One region of the Paraherbaspirillum soli genome, then DNA from elsewhere that is predicted to be linked to it. Evidence: predicted binding sites of a transcription regulator. Region 1 holds the regulator's gene; each other region holds the start of a gene.
What was found. The regulator LexA, encoded in region 1, represses DNA repair genes until DNA is damaged. The targets are predictions, from matches to a motif close to ACTGTATNNNNATACAGT.
Positions count from the first base shown of each region.

Region 2: ACFPM8_RS20365 (PA0069 family radical SAM protein) is a predicted target of LexA. The motif match lies at 2,363-2,380, and genes of this name have one in related genera.
Region 3: ACFPM8_RS08125 (LexA family protein) is a predicted target of LexA. The motif match lies at 1,810-1,827, and genes of this name have one in related genera.

Region 1 covers NZ_JBHSMT010000013.1:308,323-312,942, reverse strand. The annotation lists gene ACFPM8_RS09000 (VOC family protein) at 1-64, opposite strand, end outside; gene ACFPM8_RS08995 (inositol monophosphatase family protein) at 278-1,081, opposite strand; gene ACFPM8_RS08990 (RNA methyltransferase) at 1,227-2,003, shown strand; gene lexA (transcriptional repressor LexA) at 2,046-2,708, opposite strand; gene rpsF (30S ribosomal protein S6) at 2,967-3,335, shown strand; gene priB (primosomal replication protein N) at 3,389-3,721, shown strand; gene rpsR (30S ribosomal protein S18) at 3,745-4,029, shown strand; gene rplI (50S ribosomal protein L9) at 4,056-4,508, shown strand; gene ACFPM8_RS08960 (replicative DNA helicase) at 4,609-4,620, shown strand, end outside.
Region 2 covers NZ_JBHSMT010000030.1:77,347-81,966, reverse strand. The annotation lists gene ACFPM8_RS20375 (efflux RND transporter periplasmic adaptor subunit) at 1-593, opposite strand, end outside; gene ACFPM8_RS20370 (efflux transporter outer membrane subunit) at 620-2,080, opposite strand; gene ACFPM8_RS20365 (PA0069 family radical SAM protein) at 2,394-3,545, shown strand; gene ACFPM8_RS20360 (P-loop nucleotide/nucleoside kinase family protein) at 3,599-4,117, opposite strand; gene ACFPM8_RS20355 (DUF2239 family protein) at 4,148-4,620, opposite strand, start outside.
Region 3 covers NZ_JBHSMT010000013.1:131,132-135,751, reverse strand. The annotation lists gene ACFPM8_RS08140 (LysR family transcriptional regulator) at 1-260, shown strand, start outside; gene ACFPM8_RS08135 (class I SAM-dependent methyltransferase) at 376-1,035, shown strand; gene ACFPM8_RS08130 (DOPA 4,5-dioxygenase family protein) at 1,302-1,691, opposite strand; gene ACFPM8_RS08125 (LexA family protein) at 1,843-2,316, shown strand; gene ACFPM8_RS08120 (DUF4431 domain-containing protein) at 2,322-2,759, opposite strand; gene ACFPM8_RS08115 (hypothetical protein) at 2,853-3,284, opposite strand; gene ACFPM8_RS08110 (S10 family peptidase) at 3,909-4,620, shown strand, end outside.

The sequences.
Region 1 (4,620 bases):
CGCCTTCTATAGCCAAGTAGGGGGTAACGGTGGAATAGCCTTCGGGGATTGGTTTGACTGCCATGATGCTCTCCTTGAGGTTGAGAGATGGGCGTTGCAACTTTTTAATTAGACTGAGACGTGTGATGTGTAGCTAATTCGTGGTGCGAGTTACGCTGGAATGTTGCAGATTTCTTGTTCGCAAATAAAACGATAATTGTATTGCTATCGGCATAAGGCGGGATGCGACAAGCAGTGGAGGGCGTATTTATCGTCCTCCACCAGCTTAGGTCAGATGTTACTTCTTGGCAAACGGTGATAGCAGCCCAACCATTTGCGCGAAAATCTTCGGGCTGCCGGCCAGTATGTCGCCTTTGTACAAATAGTCGGAATCACCTGCAAAGGTGCCTACGATGCCACCGGCTTCGGTAATCAGGAGCGAGCCAGCGGCCACATCCCAAGGCTTCAGGCCTTTTTCAAAGAAGCCATCCAGACGACCGGCTGCGACGTAAGCCAAATCCAGAGCGGCGGCGCCCGGACGACGCAAACCGGCGCAACTTTGAGTCATGATGCGAAACATTTTCATGTATTCATCCATCACCGGACCTTCAGTCTCGCGGAATGGAAAACCTGTGCCGATCAAGGCATCGGCGATTTTGTCGCGCTTGCCGACCCGAATGCGTTTTTCATTCAGGTAGGCGCCCGAACCTTTGGTGGCGGTAAACAAGTCATTGCGGGTTGGGTCGTAAACCACAGCCTGGGTAATTTGACCGCGATGTTGTAGTGCGATCGATACGCAATATTGCGGGAAGCCGTGAATGAAATTGGTGGTGCCGTCGAGCGGATCGATGATCCAGACGTTTTCATTGTCGTCGTGCAGATTGGCCGACGCGCCGGATTCCTCAGCCAGGATTGCATGGTCCGGGTAGGCATTCTTCAACACGTCGATGATCGCAGCTTCTGCGGCTTGGTCGACCTCGGTGACAAAATCGTTGTGCTGTTTCTTGGTGACCTTCAGCAGATCGAGATCGAAAGACGCGCGCGAGATAACTGCGGCACCGCGACGGGCGGCCTTGATGGCCGTGTTGAGCATAGGATGCATAATCGGGATTTGGTTCCGTTAGAATGGCGGCACTGTCGCCTACCGGGAACAGAACCACCTATATGAATAATAATGAACGATGTGGGCATTCTTGAACAAAAGTTGCCTTTTGGTCGCTGAAGTCCACCTGATGGCGCTATTTTAAATGAACCAGACAAAAACCAATACGTCTCTTTTTAAGCGCTTGCGCTTTGTGCTGGTCGAAACCAGCAGTCCCGGCAATGTTGGCGCTGCCGCGAGAGCGATTAAAACCATGGGTTTTTCCGAACTGATATTGGTGAATCCACGTTTTCCCGATGTTTTGCAGCGTGATGAGGCAATTGCTTTCGCCAGTGGTGCGCAGGACATTCTGGCTTCGGCGCGAATTGTTGATAGCGTCGAACAAGCATTGGACGGTTGCAATTTTGCCGCGGCCTTGAGTGCTCGCTTACGTGAGTTTTCTCCGCCTCTTATTTCGCCTCGCGCTTTGGCATCGCAACTTGCCGCCGACGCGGGCCTGACCGGGGCCGTACTGTTTGGCAGTGAGCGCTATGGCTTGCCGAATGAAATCGTCGAAAAATGCAACGTGCTGATCAACATCCCGGCAAATCCCTCGTATTCATCGTTGAATCTGGCGCAGGCGGTACAGGTGCTCGCGTATGAGTGCCGGCTTGCAGCAATCGAAGAGTCGCCGCCTGAAATGGCTGGGGGCATTGGCTTTCATGGAAGTCCCGCCGGCCTGGCTGAGGTCGACGGCATGTTCGCGCATCTTGAAAAAGCGTTGGTGGAGATCGAATTCCTCGATCCCGCCAATCCGAAAAAATTGATGCCGCGCTTGAAGCGGCTATTTGCGCGAACTCAGTTGGAAGCTGAGGAGGTGAATATTTTGCGTGGCATTGCCAGTCAGATCTTGACCAAGCGGCGCCGCTTGGATAAATCCTGATGGACGAGTTGGTTGCCTGCTAACCAGGATTGTTGTGCCGGGTTAAGTCCAGCTGCGCAGTAACCCGACGGCAAGGCCTTCCAATGCAAAGTCTTCTTGCTTTGAGGTAATTATGATTGGCTCAAACTCCGGGTTTTCTGGTAATAGCTGGATAGTCGAGCCAGATTTTTGATAGCGTTTCACGGTGACGTCATCGCCCAGTCGTGCGACGACGATTTGCCCGTTTCTTGCACTGTCGGCCTTCTTTACCGCCAGCAAATCGCCGTCCAGTATGCCAGCGTCGCGCATCGACATTCCGCGTACCTTCAATAGATAATCCGGCTTGGCGCTGAAGAGCGTTGGGTCGACGTTGTAGCTGGCCTGAATATGTTCTTGCGCCAGAATCGGCGATCCGGCGGCCACGCGACCAACCAGCGGCAAACTGAGTTGCATCAAGGCTGGATGTGGTAAAGCCAATTGCGTACCGGGCCCTCGCTCGCCAACATTTTGATGCGTGTCGAGCAGACGTATGCCGCGTGAGGTGCCAGGCGAAATTTCAATTGCGCCCTTGCGTGCCAGCGCCTGTAGATGCTCTTCCGCCGCATTGGCCGAGCGAAAGCCGAGTTCGGCGGCAATTTCGGCGCGGGTAGGAGGGAAGCCGGTATTTTCGATGGCGTCCTTGATCAGATCAAGGATTTGTTGCTGGCGGGCGGTCAATTTGATCATGGCGTGGTTGCAAGCAAGAGAGAAATAGCGCCAAATAATTGGGCTGTGTATAAAGACAGTCTGTATTTTTGTACAGTATTTATGTAAATGCAAGTGAAATCGCTGGCTTGCACACGCCAAGGCGCATCAATAAAAGGCGAGGGGCTTGAAGGCGTTGAGTTTTCTCGGGTTTGCTAGTATGATTACTGGTTTTCCTCTTCCCACACTCGTCTTGACGCCGAGGTGGGCGATTTTTCAATCCGTCCAAAAGGAGCTTACATGCGTCATTATGAAATCGTATTTATCGTCCATCCAGATCAAAGCGAGCAAGTGCCTGCAATGATCGAACGCTACAAGGGCATCGTCACCACACGTGGCGGTACCATTCATCGCGTAGAAGACTGGGGTCGTCGTCAACTGGCCTACCAGATCCAGAAACTGGCTAAAGCACATTACGTCTGCCTGAATATCGAGTGCGACAGCGAAACTCTGGCTGAAATCGAAACCGGCTTCAAGTTTAATGATGCAGTTCTGCGTCATCTGACCGTCAAGCTGAAGAAGGCTGAAACAGGTCCTTCGCCAATGATGAAGGCCGTGCAGAAGGAAGATGCTGCCAAGAGCCATCGCACTGAGGCGCCAGCAGCTTAAGCAAGACTAAGCTGCCACCTGCATTCATTACGTATTCATTAAGCCTGCCTGGAGTGAGTAAGCCCAATAACGTCTTTCAATTGATTGCAGAAATTGCCGAGCGTGAGGTAATACGCTATACGCCGGCAGGTATTCCGATCGTGGCGGCAACATTGCAGCACAGGTCGGAGCCGATTGAGGCGGGGATCCAGCGCCAGATTGAATTCGAAATTTCCGCGGTTGCCGCGGGCGAAATTTCGGGAAGATTCAGTCGGGCAGAGCTGGGAGGGAAATTCTGGTTCTCGGGATTTATGGCGCGTAAGAGTCGCAACGGTAGAAGCCTGGTATTTCACATCACGGATTTCGCTGCACACGAAACTGGAAGCTCAGCTGAAAGTGCAGATTAATTATTTAGATACAGGAGCCAAAAATGGCATTCGGTAAAAAGTTCGATAAAAGCAAACTGAAAAATAAGCGTCAACAACAAAACCCGCTGTTCAAGCGTAAGAAGTTCTGCCGTTTCACCGCTGCACACGTTGCTAGCGTTGATTACAAAGACGTCGACACGCTGAAGGATTTTGTTCAGGAAAACGGCAAGATCATGCCAGCACGTCTGACCGGCACCAAGGCAATTTATCAACGTCAAGTGGACACCGCGATCAAACGCGCACGTTTCCTGGCGCTGCTGCCATACACCGATCTGCACAACGCGTAATTGACGACTTGAAATAGGAGAAAAATATGCAAGTTATTCTGTTGGAAAAAGTCGTTAATCTCGGCAATCTGGGTGAAGTTGTTCGTGTCAAAGACGGTTACGCGCGTAACTTCCTGATCCCGCAACGCATGGCACGTCGTGCTACAACGACAGCTATCGCTGAATTCGAAGCGAAACGTGCTGATCTGGAAAAGGCAGCTGCTGAAAAATTGGCTGCGGCTCAAGCGCAGGGCGAGAAGCTGAACGGCATGACCGTACAGATTTCGCAAAAGTCGGGTGTTGATGGCCGTTTGTTCGGTTCCGTCACCAACTTCGATATCGCTGAAGCGTTGACCAAGCAAGGTTTTGCGGTTGAAAAAGCACAAGTGCGTTTGCCTACCGGTCCGTTGAAGATCGTTGGCGAGCACGCTGTATCGGTTGCATTGCACACTGACGTCGTCATTGACGTCACCGTTGCTGTGATCGGCGAGCACGCTTAATTGGTGTCTAGCCAATAGTTGTTGTAGTATTGAAAAAGCCGGGTTTTCCCGGCTTTTTTATTGCCCTTTTTATTCTGGATGAGAGGGCGAAGCGGGTATAATTCGCGCCATG
Region 2 (4,620 bases), on a different contig from region 1:
GCCGTGCGTGAAGAAATGACGCCATCGTCAGGCGCGGTCACCTGGGTCTGGCGCAGGCGGATTTGCTCGAGTTCCAAGCGCGCTTGGGCCGACATCAGACGTGCTTTGGTGCTGCGTTCAGCGATGACATATTGCGTGGTTTGCTGTCCGCTCAAGGCGCCGCTGTTGGCTAAGGTGCGGGCCCGTTCGGCATTCGCTTCCGCCTCTGACAAGGCGGCGCGCGCTTCTTCCACCGCCGCCTTTTGCTGCGCCACCTGGGCCGCCACGCTTTCGTTGGTGAAACGCGCCAATACCTGGCCGCGTTTGACGACATCGCCGACATTGACGTTGACTTCCGCCAGCAGCAAACCGCCCAACTCGCTGCCGACCACGGCTTCTTGCCAGGCCGCGATGCTGCCATTGGCCGATAGCGTGAGCGGCCAGTCGTCGCTGTGTGGCTGGGTGGTGGTCACGGTCAATGCGGCCTTGGGTTTGGTGGCGGCTGCTTTTTCAGCGGGCTTGGCGTGATTCGCGGTCGTGGCCCAGAACCCGACAGCCCCTACGGCGACGACCAGCACGAGGGAAACCGTTTGTTTGGTAGATAGCTTTTTCATGACAGATATTCTTTACTTATCTATGTTTAAGAACGATCGGAATGTGGCGCTGTCGCCGGCATTGCCGCAACCTGGGCGTCGCTGCGCCAACCGCCGCCCAATGCTTTGTACAAGGCAATCCAGGCGGCGACGTGCTCGCGCTGGACGCTGATCAAGGTTTGCTGCGCCGCCAGGGAGGTGCGGCGCGCGTCTTCCAGCTCAAACAGGCTGCCGCTGCCGGCCTTGTATTTGTCGTCGTTGGCGCGGTAGTAGCGTTCATAATCGCGGGCTGCCGCTGCCGCATCGTCCTCGCGCCGGGCTGCCGCGTCCAAGCGCACCAATGCTTCCTCGATTTCACGCACTGCGCTGCGCACTTGCAATTGATAGCCGGCATAGGCTTCGTCATAACGGGCTTGCGCCAGGTCGACTTCCGCCTTGCGGCGGCCGGCATCGAACAGCGGCAGGCTGATCGACGGCCCGAACGACCAGGTATTTGAATGGCTGTTCTGGCCGTCGAATCGCAAGCCCGCGATGCCGATGCTGCCGAGCAGCGACACGCGCGGATAGCGATTGGCTTGCGCGACATTGATGTCGGCGCCGGCTGCCGCCAGTTCGCGTTCGGCCACCGCGATGTCGGGACGCTGCGTCAGGGCTTGGGCCGGCACCGCATCGACGATGATGCCGCGCGGCTGCGGTATGCGGTCGTTGGCAGCGAGTTTTGCGCGCAAGTCCGGCTCGGCGATGTCGGTCAGCGCCACCAAGGCCTTGATATCCAGGTCGCAGTCGGCGCGCTGCAAGATCAGCCGTTGCCGCGCATCGGCAGCCGATGCATTGATCAATGCGCCGTCGGCCGGCGCGGTAAAGCCGGCCTTGATCTTGAGCATGGTCAGCTGCGCCGTTTGTTCCCGCGACTGCAAATCCTGCGCCAGCATCGCCGCCGTCGCGATACAGGCGCGGTAATTGACCAAGGTGGTGCCGACTTCCGCGGCCAGCGACACCCGTGCGCCATGCCAATCCGCGCTGCGTGCCGACAGGCGCGCATTGGCAGCATCGGCAGACTTGCGCTTGCCGCCGAACAGGTCGATTTCCCAGCTGGCGTCGAGGCTCGCGCTGCTGCTGGTGCTGACCACGCTGGCGCCGGAACTGGGCGATTTGCTGCGGGTGCTGTTGGCATTGGCGGCTAGCGACGGATACAGTGCGCTGCGGGAAGAGCTTGCATTGGCGCGTGCTTGTGCGATACGGGCCAGTGCCTGGGCCAGGGTAGGGCTGGTGGTCTGCGCCGCATCGACCAACTCGGCCACCAGCGGATCGTCAAATTGGCCCCACCACCGGGTCAAGTCCGCGGTGCCATCATCTGGTGCCGAGTGCTTCGGCAGACTGGTCTGAAATTGCGGCAATACAGCGTGAGATGAAGCAGCCGGCGACGGCGCCTGGTAGGCGGGCCCGACAACACAACCGGCAATCACGGACAGCAGGGGCAAGCCGCCGATAATCTTAAGTAAACGCATCCAGTTTCCCTTACAAACGATTTTTTTGAGAGCTTCCCTAATGCGGGATTTTTTAATGATTTCAGCTGGTTTTATTTTGGTCTGCCTGCTCCAGTGATAAGTGCGTGCCGCTACTGTAGAGAAGAAAATTGCCGCACGGTATGTTATTGCGATAATCTGCGGAAACAAAGGGATAGAAGTGAAAAAGCATGGGATGGAATGCAAGATGGCATGGCGTTGCTTCAAGCATCAGTCTCACCGTTGAAATTCCAATGTATCTATCACCGATTTTTACGCTAATATACTGTATGAACATACAGTATATGGTGTGCCAATGTCAATCAAACAAGCAAACCCGCTATCCCAGCCCATAACCTTTCAAGCCCCGGTCGCTCCGCGCAAAGGGCGTGGCGCGACCAATAACATGCAGGGGCGTTACGAAGTCGAGCAGCGCGAGAACTTTGACGACGGCTGGGCGGTAGAGGCGGAACAGGACGATTCTCCGGCGCCGTTGCGCACCATCGTCACCGAAGAGCAGGCCAAGAGCATCCTGAACCGCAATGCCTCGCCGGATTTGCCGTTTCGCGTGTCGTTGAACCCGTATCGCGGCTGCGAACATGGCTGCATTTATTGTTACGCCCGGCCTACGCATAGCTACCTCGGCCTGTCGCCGGGACTGGATTTCGAGAGCCGTATTTTCGCCAAGGTGAATGCGCCGCAATTGCTGTTGCGCGAGCTGGCCAAGCCGTCCTATGTGGCCGAGCCGATTGCGCTCGGCGTCAACACCGATGCCTATCAGCCGTGCGAGCGTGAGCTGGGCCTGACGCGGAAAATTTTGCAGGTGCTGCATGATTGCGATCATCCGGTGGCGCTGATTACCAAATCGTCGCTGATTGAACGCGATATCGACCTGTTGGCCAGCATGGCGCGCAAGCGGCAGGTGCTGGCGGCGGTCACGCTCACCACGCTGGACCCGGTCATCGCGCGTACGCTGGAGCCGCGCGCCGCTGCGCCGGCACGCCGGCTGCGGACGATCAAGACCTTGGCCGAGGCCGGCATCCCGGTCAGCGTCAGCGTCGCGCCATTGATCCCGTTTGTCACCGAACCCGACCTGGAACGGGTGATCGAAGCCGCCGCCGAAGCCGGCGCGGTACTGGCCAATTACGTCGTATTGCGCCTGCCGTGGGAGGTTGAGCCGTTGTTCCAGCAGTGGCTTGACGCGCATTTCCCGGACCGCGCCAAGCGCGTGATGAACCGCGTGCGCGAGATGCGCGGCGGCGCGGCATATGACGCCGATTTTGCGACCAGGATGCGGGGCGAGGGGATCTGGGCCGATCTGCTGCGGCAACGGTTTGAGAAAGCGCTGATCAGATGCGGGCTGGCGCAGCGCGGCGGCTCGTTTGCGAGATTGGATGCGACGCGCTTCAGGCGGCCGTATGTTCCTTCCGAGCGGGAGAAATCGTCCGGGCAGCTGGGCTTGTTTTAGGGCTTGGTCCAAGATCTTCTTAGTGACGGACGGCACAAAACTACTTACACCGTTCAATTTGACGGCAAAGTTTTGATTGAGCGGCGCAGCTCTTCTGCCGTCGGCCGCTCGAAAAACATTTCCATCGCATCAAACATCGCTGGTGTCACGTCGAACGAATAGGTGTCGCCCTGTTCCACGTTTCTCTGCAATACACGTTGCCGGCGTACGCTGCGATCCGCGTCGACAAAACAGGGCAAAACCCGATGACCGCTTGCCTCGACCAGGGAACTCAGGCGATCGCGGTCGGTTGCACGCAGCAAGCCAAGATCAAGGATCACGTCCCGTCCTGACGTCAGGATTTGCATGCTGCTTGACCAGATCAGCGTTTCGCAACGCGTGACACGCGTCATGGCCCAGTTGATCCACGCCGAGTCCTTTTGAGCAGGCTGGTCATCGCCAAATAAGGTGTGCATCCATTCATCGATTGAAAAACGAACGGCGCTTGTCTCAGCTGCGATTTTTCGTGCATAAGTCGATTTGCCCGCACCGAGCGGGCCATAGATAAGGTGAACTGTTTGGATATTTGTCATGGCTTATTCCGCTGAATTGGTTGCGTGCTGTTACTCGGCGCTCGGCTGCTGAAAGCTGCGCGTTGCCAGGGTCCTGGCATGCTCCCGAATATCGACCGGCCAAGCCTCGACCAAGCGTTCGAATCCGGCCTGGTCGCCGGCAAAAAAAGCGCGGTTCGCTTCTTCAAAATCGGGCTGGTTGCCGGCCATGGCCGACATGAAGCGGTAGGCGTATTCCTGTGCGCGGCGGATCTGGTCGCGGCCGTCGCTGCGCCGCTTGGCATCCTCGACCAGTTTGCGCAAGGCTACCGAGGCGCCGCCGCGCTGGCTGTTGAGCCAGTCCCAATGCCGCGGCAGCAGCGTGACCTCGCGCCCGATCACGCCCAGCTTCGGCCGGCCTGGGCCGCGTGCCGGTTCCTGCGCGTCTTCCGGCGCGGCTTTTTCAACTGCCGCTTCGGCGACCGACAGTCGTTGCACCACTTGCTCCGCGGTGCCGCGAAAATCGACTTCGACCGGTTCGCTGG
Region 3 (4,620 bases), 180 kb from region 1:
TCAGCATAGAGTTGCCGGCACGTTTTTCGGTCGATAACAGTTTGATGCTCAGTGACATGCTGCTGGCAGGAGTCGGGATAGGCGCGCTGCCTTCATTCGTTGCGCGACCTGCGCTGGAACGCGGCGAATTGACCCAGGTACTGCCGGAACATAAGCTGGCCCGGCGTAGTATCTTTGCGCTTTATCCCAGCAGTCGCCACTTGCAGCAAAAGGTAAGGGTGTTTGTCGATTTTCTGGCCGCAGCGCTAAGGGAAGCTTGAGCAGTTCAAGCCACGCCGGAATCGGCGATGGTGCAGCAGTTGAACAAAGTGAGGGCGACCGCTCATCATGCGCATCGTCCATCTCATACTTATTTTTATTCAGGAGAACAACCGTATGTCTAACCGCACACTCAATCTCGACGACACGCTGTACCAATATGTACTGGATCATTCGATCCGCGAGCATCCGGCGCAAGCGGCCCTGCGCGACGTTACGCGCAGTCATCCGTATGCGGGAATGCAGATTTCGCCCGAACAGGGTCAATTCATGGCGCTACTGATCAAGCTGATGGGGGCAAGGCGCACCATTGAAGTAGGCGTCTTCACCGGGTACAGCGCACTGACGGTGGCGCTGGCTCTGCCGGATGACGGCAAGCTGCTGGCCTGCGACATCAGCGATGAATACACGCAGATCGGCCAGCCATTTTGGGCGCAGGCCCATGTTGGGCACAAGATCGATCTACAGTTGAGACCCGCGCTGGAGACGCTCGATGCCCGTCTGGCCGCGGGCGAGGCCGGCCAATATGACTTCGCCTTCATCGATGCCGACAAGACCAGCTACGACGACTATTACGAACGCTGCCTGCAGTTGCTGCGCACCGGGGGGCTGATCGCCATCGACAACACATTATGGAGCGGCAAAGTGGCAAGCACTGATGCCAGCGCCGACACGGCCGCCTTGCAAGCGCTGAACATCAAACTGCATCAGGATGAACGCATCGACCTGTCGCTGCTGCCGATCGGCGACGGACTGACGCTGGCACGCAAACGCTGATTCTGCCGGTAAGGTCAGACCGTCCGGAAAGCTTGGCTGGCATTCGGCGCTCGTAGCTTTCCGCACAATCAGGCGATGAATCTTCTTACTCGAGGAAACGCCAACGCTCTCACTATCCAACAACACGATGTCCTTACTGCCAAGCGCATTCAAGACCAGTTGCTTGTCGAATGACGCATACAAACGCCCGAACTAAATTCTCATGCCGTCCAGACTGAGTGACTGAGTCTTCGTCGACGCGAATTGGCCGATGTCAGGAATGCTCTCTAGAAATCGGTTTTTCCAAAACGTGCGACGCCTTTGTTCATGCCCGGAGGATCGAGCGGAGTGAGATCAAGTTCGAGGGATGCCCCTATCCACTGAGCCAAACTTGTGTGGTCGGCGAGGTCGTCGTCGGTGAGCGGATGCACAAGCGCCGTGAGTCCCGATGCCTCGATGATGGGTCGAATCGCCGACAGATGCTCTTCTGTGAAATGGATTTCGAATTGGGGCATTGGATGCGGACCCGCCTTGTAATCCCGCAGCTGCCCGACAAAAAGAATCGGGGAAATGCCTCCAGATTCTTTTAATTCGCTCAGGCGACGGTGTACGGCTTCGGCGACAGCGCGATTGTCGAGTTGGTAGTAGATGTGTGCGTGGTAAGGAGCGTTGTTCATGTTGCTTTCATTTCGTAGCTTGTAAAACGGCTGGCCGACTAGTCGCATGATGCGTGATTTTACGTAGCATGTGAAATTGCAGCAAGGAAACGACAAGAGGGCAAAATTATTTTGATATACTGTATATATGTACAGTACTTGAAAGCCAGCCATGAGCCTCTTTGCAAGCGTGCAACCATACGCCCCAGTTAACTTGATGCAAACACCGCAACGCGCCCCTGAAGCGCCGGCCGCTTGTCCTATCTTATTGTTTCCAAGCAAGGTTCCTGCCAGGTTTCCCTCTCGGACAGCCAACTATTTCGAGGGCAGTCTGGACGCTAATGAATATCTGGTTAGGCACAAGGCTGCATCTCTCTACTTCACGGTGGAGGGCGATAGCATGAGCGGCGCCGGCATCTTGAGCGGTGATCAAGTCTTGGTCGATCGCTCGATAGGGCCGAAGCACGGCCATATAGTGGTGGCGATCATCCACAACGAATTTAATTTGAAGCGACTCTGCCGCTTGCACGACGCGATTGAACTGCGACCTGAGAATCCGGCATATGACGCGATTCGCGTCGGCGAGGACGACGATCTTCTCATCTGGGGTGTGGTTGTCGGCGTTGTTCGTAAAATCGCGGTCTGACTTCCTTACTTGGTTTTCCCTCGCGAAGAGGGCGCGTTCTCGACGCGAAGCAACAAGTCGGCGTGGTGATGTCCTGTGGACGCTGGAAAAAGCTTGCCGTCCAAGCGCACAAGGCGGCCCAAATACGGCCTAAGCTCGGCGTACTGTTTTTCATTCAATACCAGCTGAACCTCCCGCACAGCGGCAAGTCCGTCCATCTGATGTGCCGGGTCGGCGATCGTGCAAATAGCTTGCGGCAACGTTAAATAAAATCCGGTTTCCGGCTCGTCTCCTTGCGCAATACTTTCATAATTGGGCCTTCCGGGGAAAGTTTCCCTATGAAGCATTCCGGAAATAGCTGCACTGGCTGGTTCATACGCAAGGCAAGTTGCCTGCGCAGCTTGGGATGTTTGAGTAAGCAGTTGCGGGAGCAATACAAGTAAAGCGAATTTCAATATTTTCATTGAGTTTGAAGGATATAGGATGTTTGAAAAATGCTGGAGGCTGTGGAACGGCTGCTAGCGCAAGCTCGACACCAGCCTCCAAATTATTATTGTTTAGTGAAGCGCAACGACCATCAGTCGTTCGCCGATCACGCCGCCATTTGCAAGGTGCTGGGCCGGCACGACCATCAGCAGTTCTCCGCTCGCATCATTATCCCCGCGCAGATTTATCGTCATTTTCAATTGTTTGTCCAAGGCGACGAAAACATTCGATGCGGTGGAGACAATTTCATGCCGTCCCTGGTCTTCCACTTCGGCATACATTTGTCTGCCTCTGTAGAACAGGTTAAGTGTCATGCCATTGGAAAGATCGTACGAGCGCATATAGTCATAGAATTCTTCCGGCTGCATCCGATGGTACTGACTGGGGAGGTCAATTCGGAGTGTCGGGCCAGTGACTTCCACGGTTTGATTATCTGATGCTGTTTGCGCCGCGGCAGTCAATGAGAGCGCACTTAAAATTAAAATCAAGACAATGTGTTTCATGATATGCATCCTTTCTGTTATTGCTAGAAATGCAGATTCCGTCACGTACGTCATAAGGTCGGTCCTCCTAGGTCCGTACCAGCAAAAAATAAATATCCCTCCCTCGAAATATTTTACTTCTCCGTGCGACGGATATATTCATCTCAGGATGGCGCATCGTTATAAAAAAGCAGCTGGTTTTATATTGACCTTGCCGAGTGCCTTGATCTGCCTGATGTCGAGATCGCGTTTCCGTCGTAACGACATCTTGCGCTCCGAAACCAAAGCTCGGAAGGCGATCCCTCTGCTCAGCCAAAAAAAATTACAGAACCCTGTCAAATGTCACCTTGATTATGGCGATTTCTTTGCATATATTGATGCACGGAAATAATTTGCTTCCCATTTCCCCACCGCCTTTCAGTCCGTAAAAACCCCATCTTGCATGTGGCCGATCCGACCCGGATCGACGTCAGCGACTTGCTTCGAAGCGACGTCGTATCTGCTGCGATAGTGCGCTGATACCGGCAGCTATCGGAGTGGGATTTGACCGTTCACTGCAAGCAGTACCGATAAATATAACGCGAGGACAATATGTCGATGAAGCGAAAAATACGGTTTGCTGTTGCCTGTTCAGTACAAATTTTGATGTTCGGATTCGGCGCAAATCATGCGCTGGCCCAGAAAGCGCCGCAACGTGACATCGCAGCAGTGCGGTTGCCGCCCGATCAGGCGTATGACGACAAGACGCTATATGGTTTTGGCGCGAACGATGGGTTGCCGCTGGCACAGGTGACGGAAAACGCCGCGGTCACCCACCGACGCATTACGATCAACGGCAAAAATATCAATTACACGGCAACTGCCGGCCATCTGACCGCGACCGACCCCAAGACCGGTAAGCCTGAGGCGACCGTTTTTTACGTTGCCTATACCGCGGACAAGCAGCCTGCGCAAAAACGGCCGGTGACTTTTTTCTATAACGGCGGCCCGGGTTCTTCGTCGGTATGGCTGCATCTCGGCTCGTTCAGCCCCAAACGCGTCGTGACCGGCGATCCAAATACCCCGGAGCCGACGCCGTTTCCGTTCGTCGACAACCAGGAAAGCTTGATCGATACCACGGATATGGTCTTTGTCGATGCGGTCGGCACCGGATTGTCGGAAGCGATCAGTCCCAATACCAACCAGACTTTCTGGGGCGTGGATGCCGACGCGGGTGTTTTCAGGGATTTCATCCAGCGCTACATCACGGTCAACAATCGCCTGCAATCGCCCATTTATCTTTATGGCGAATCGTATGGCACGCCGCGCACCGATGTGTTGGCCAATCTGCTGGAAATCGCCGGCACCAAACTGACCG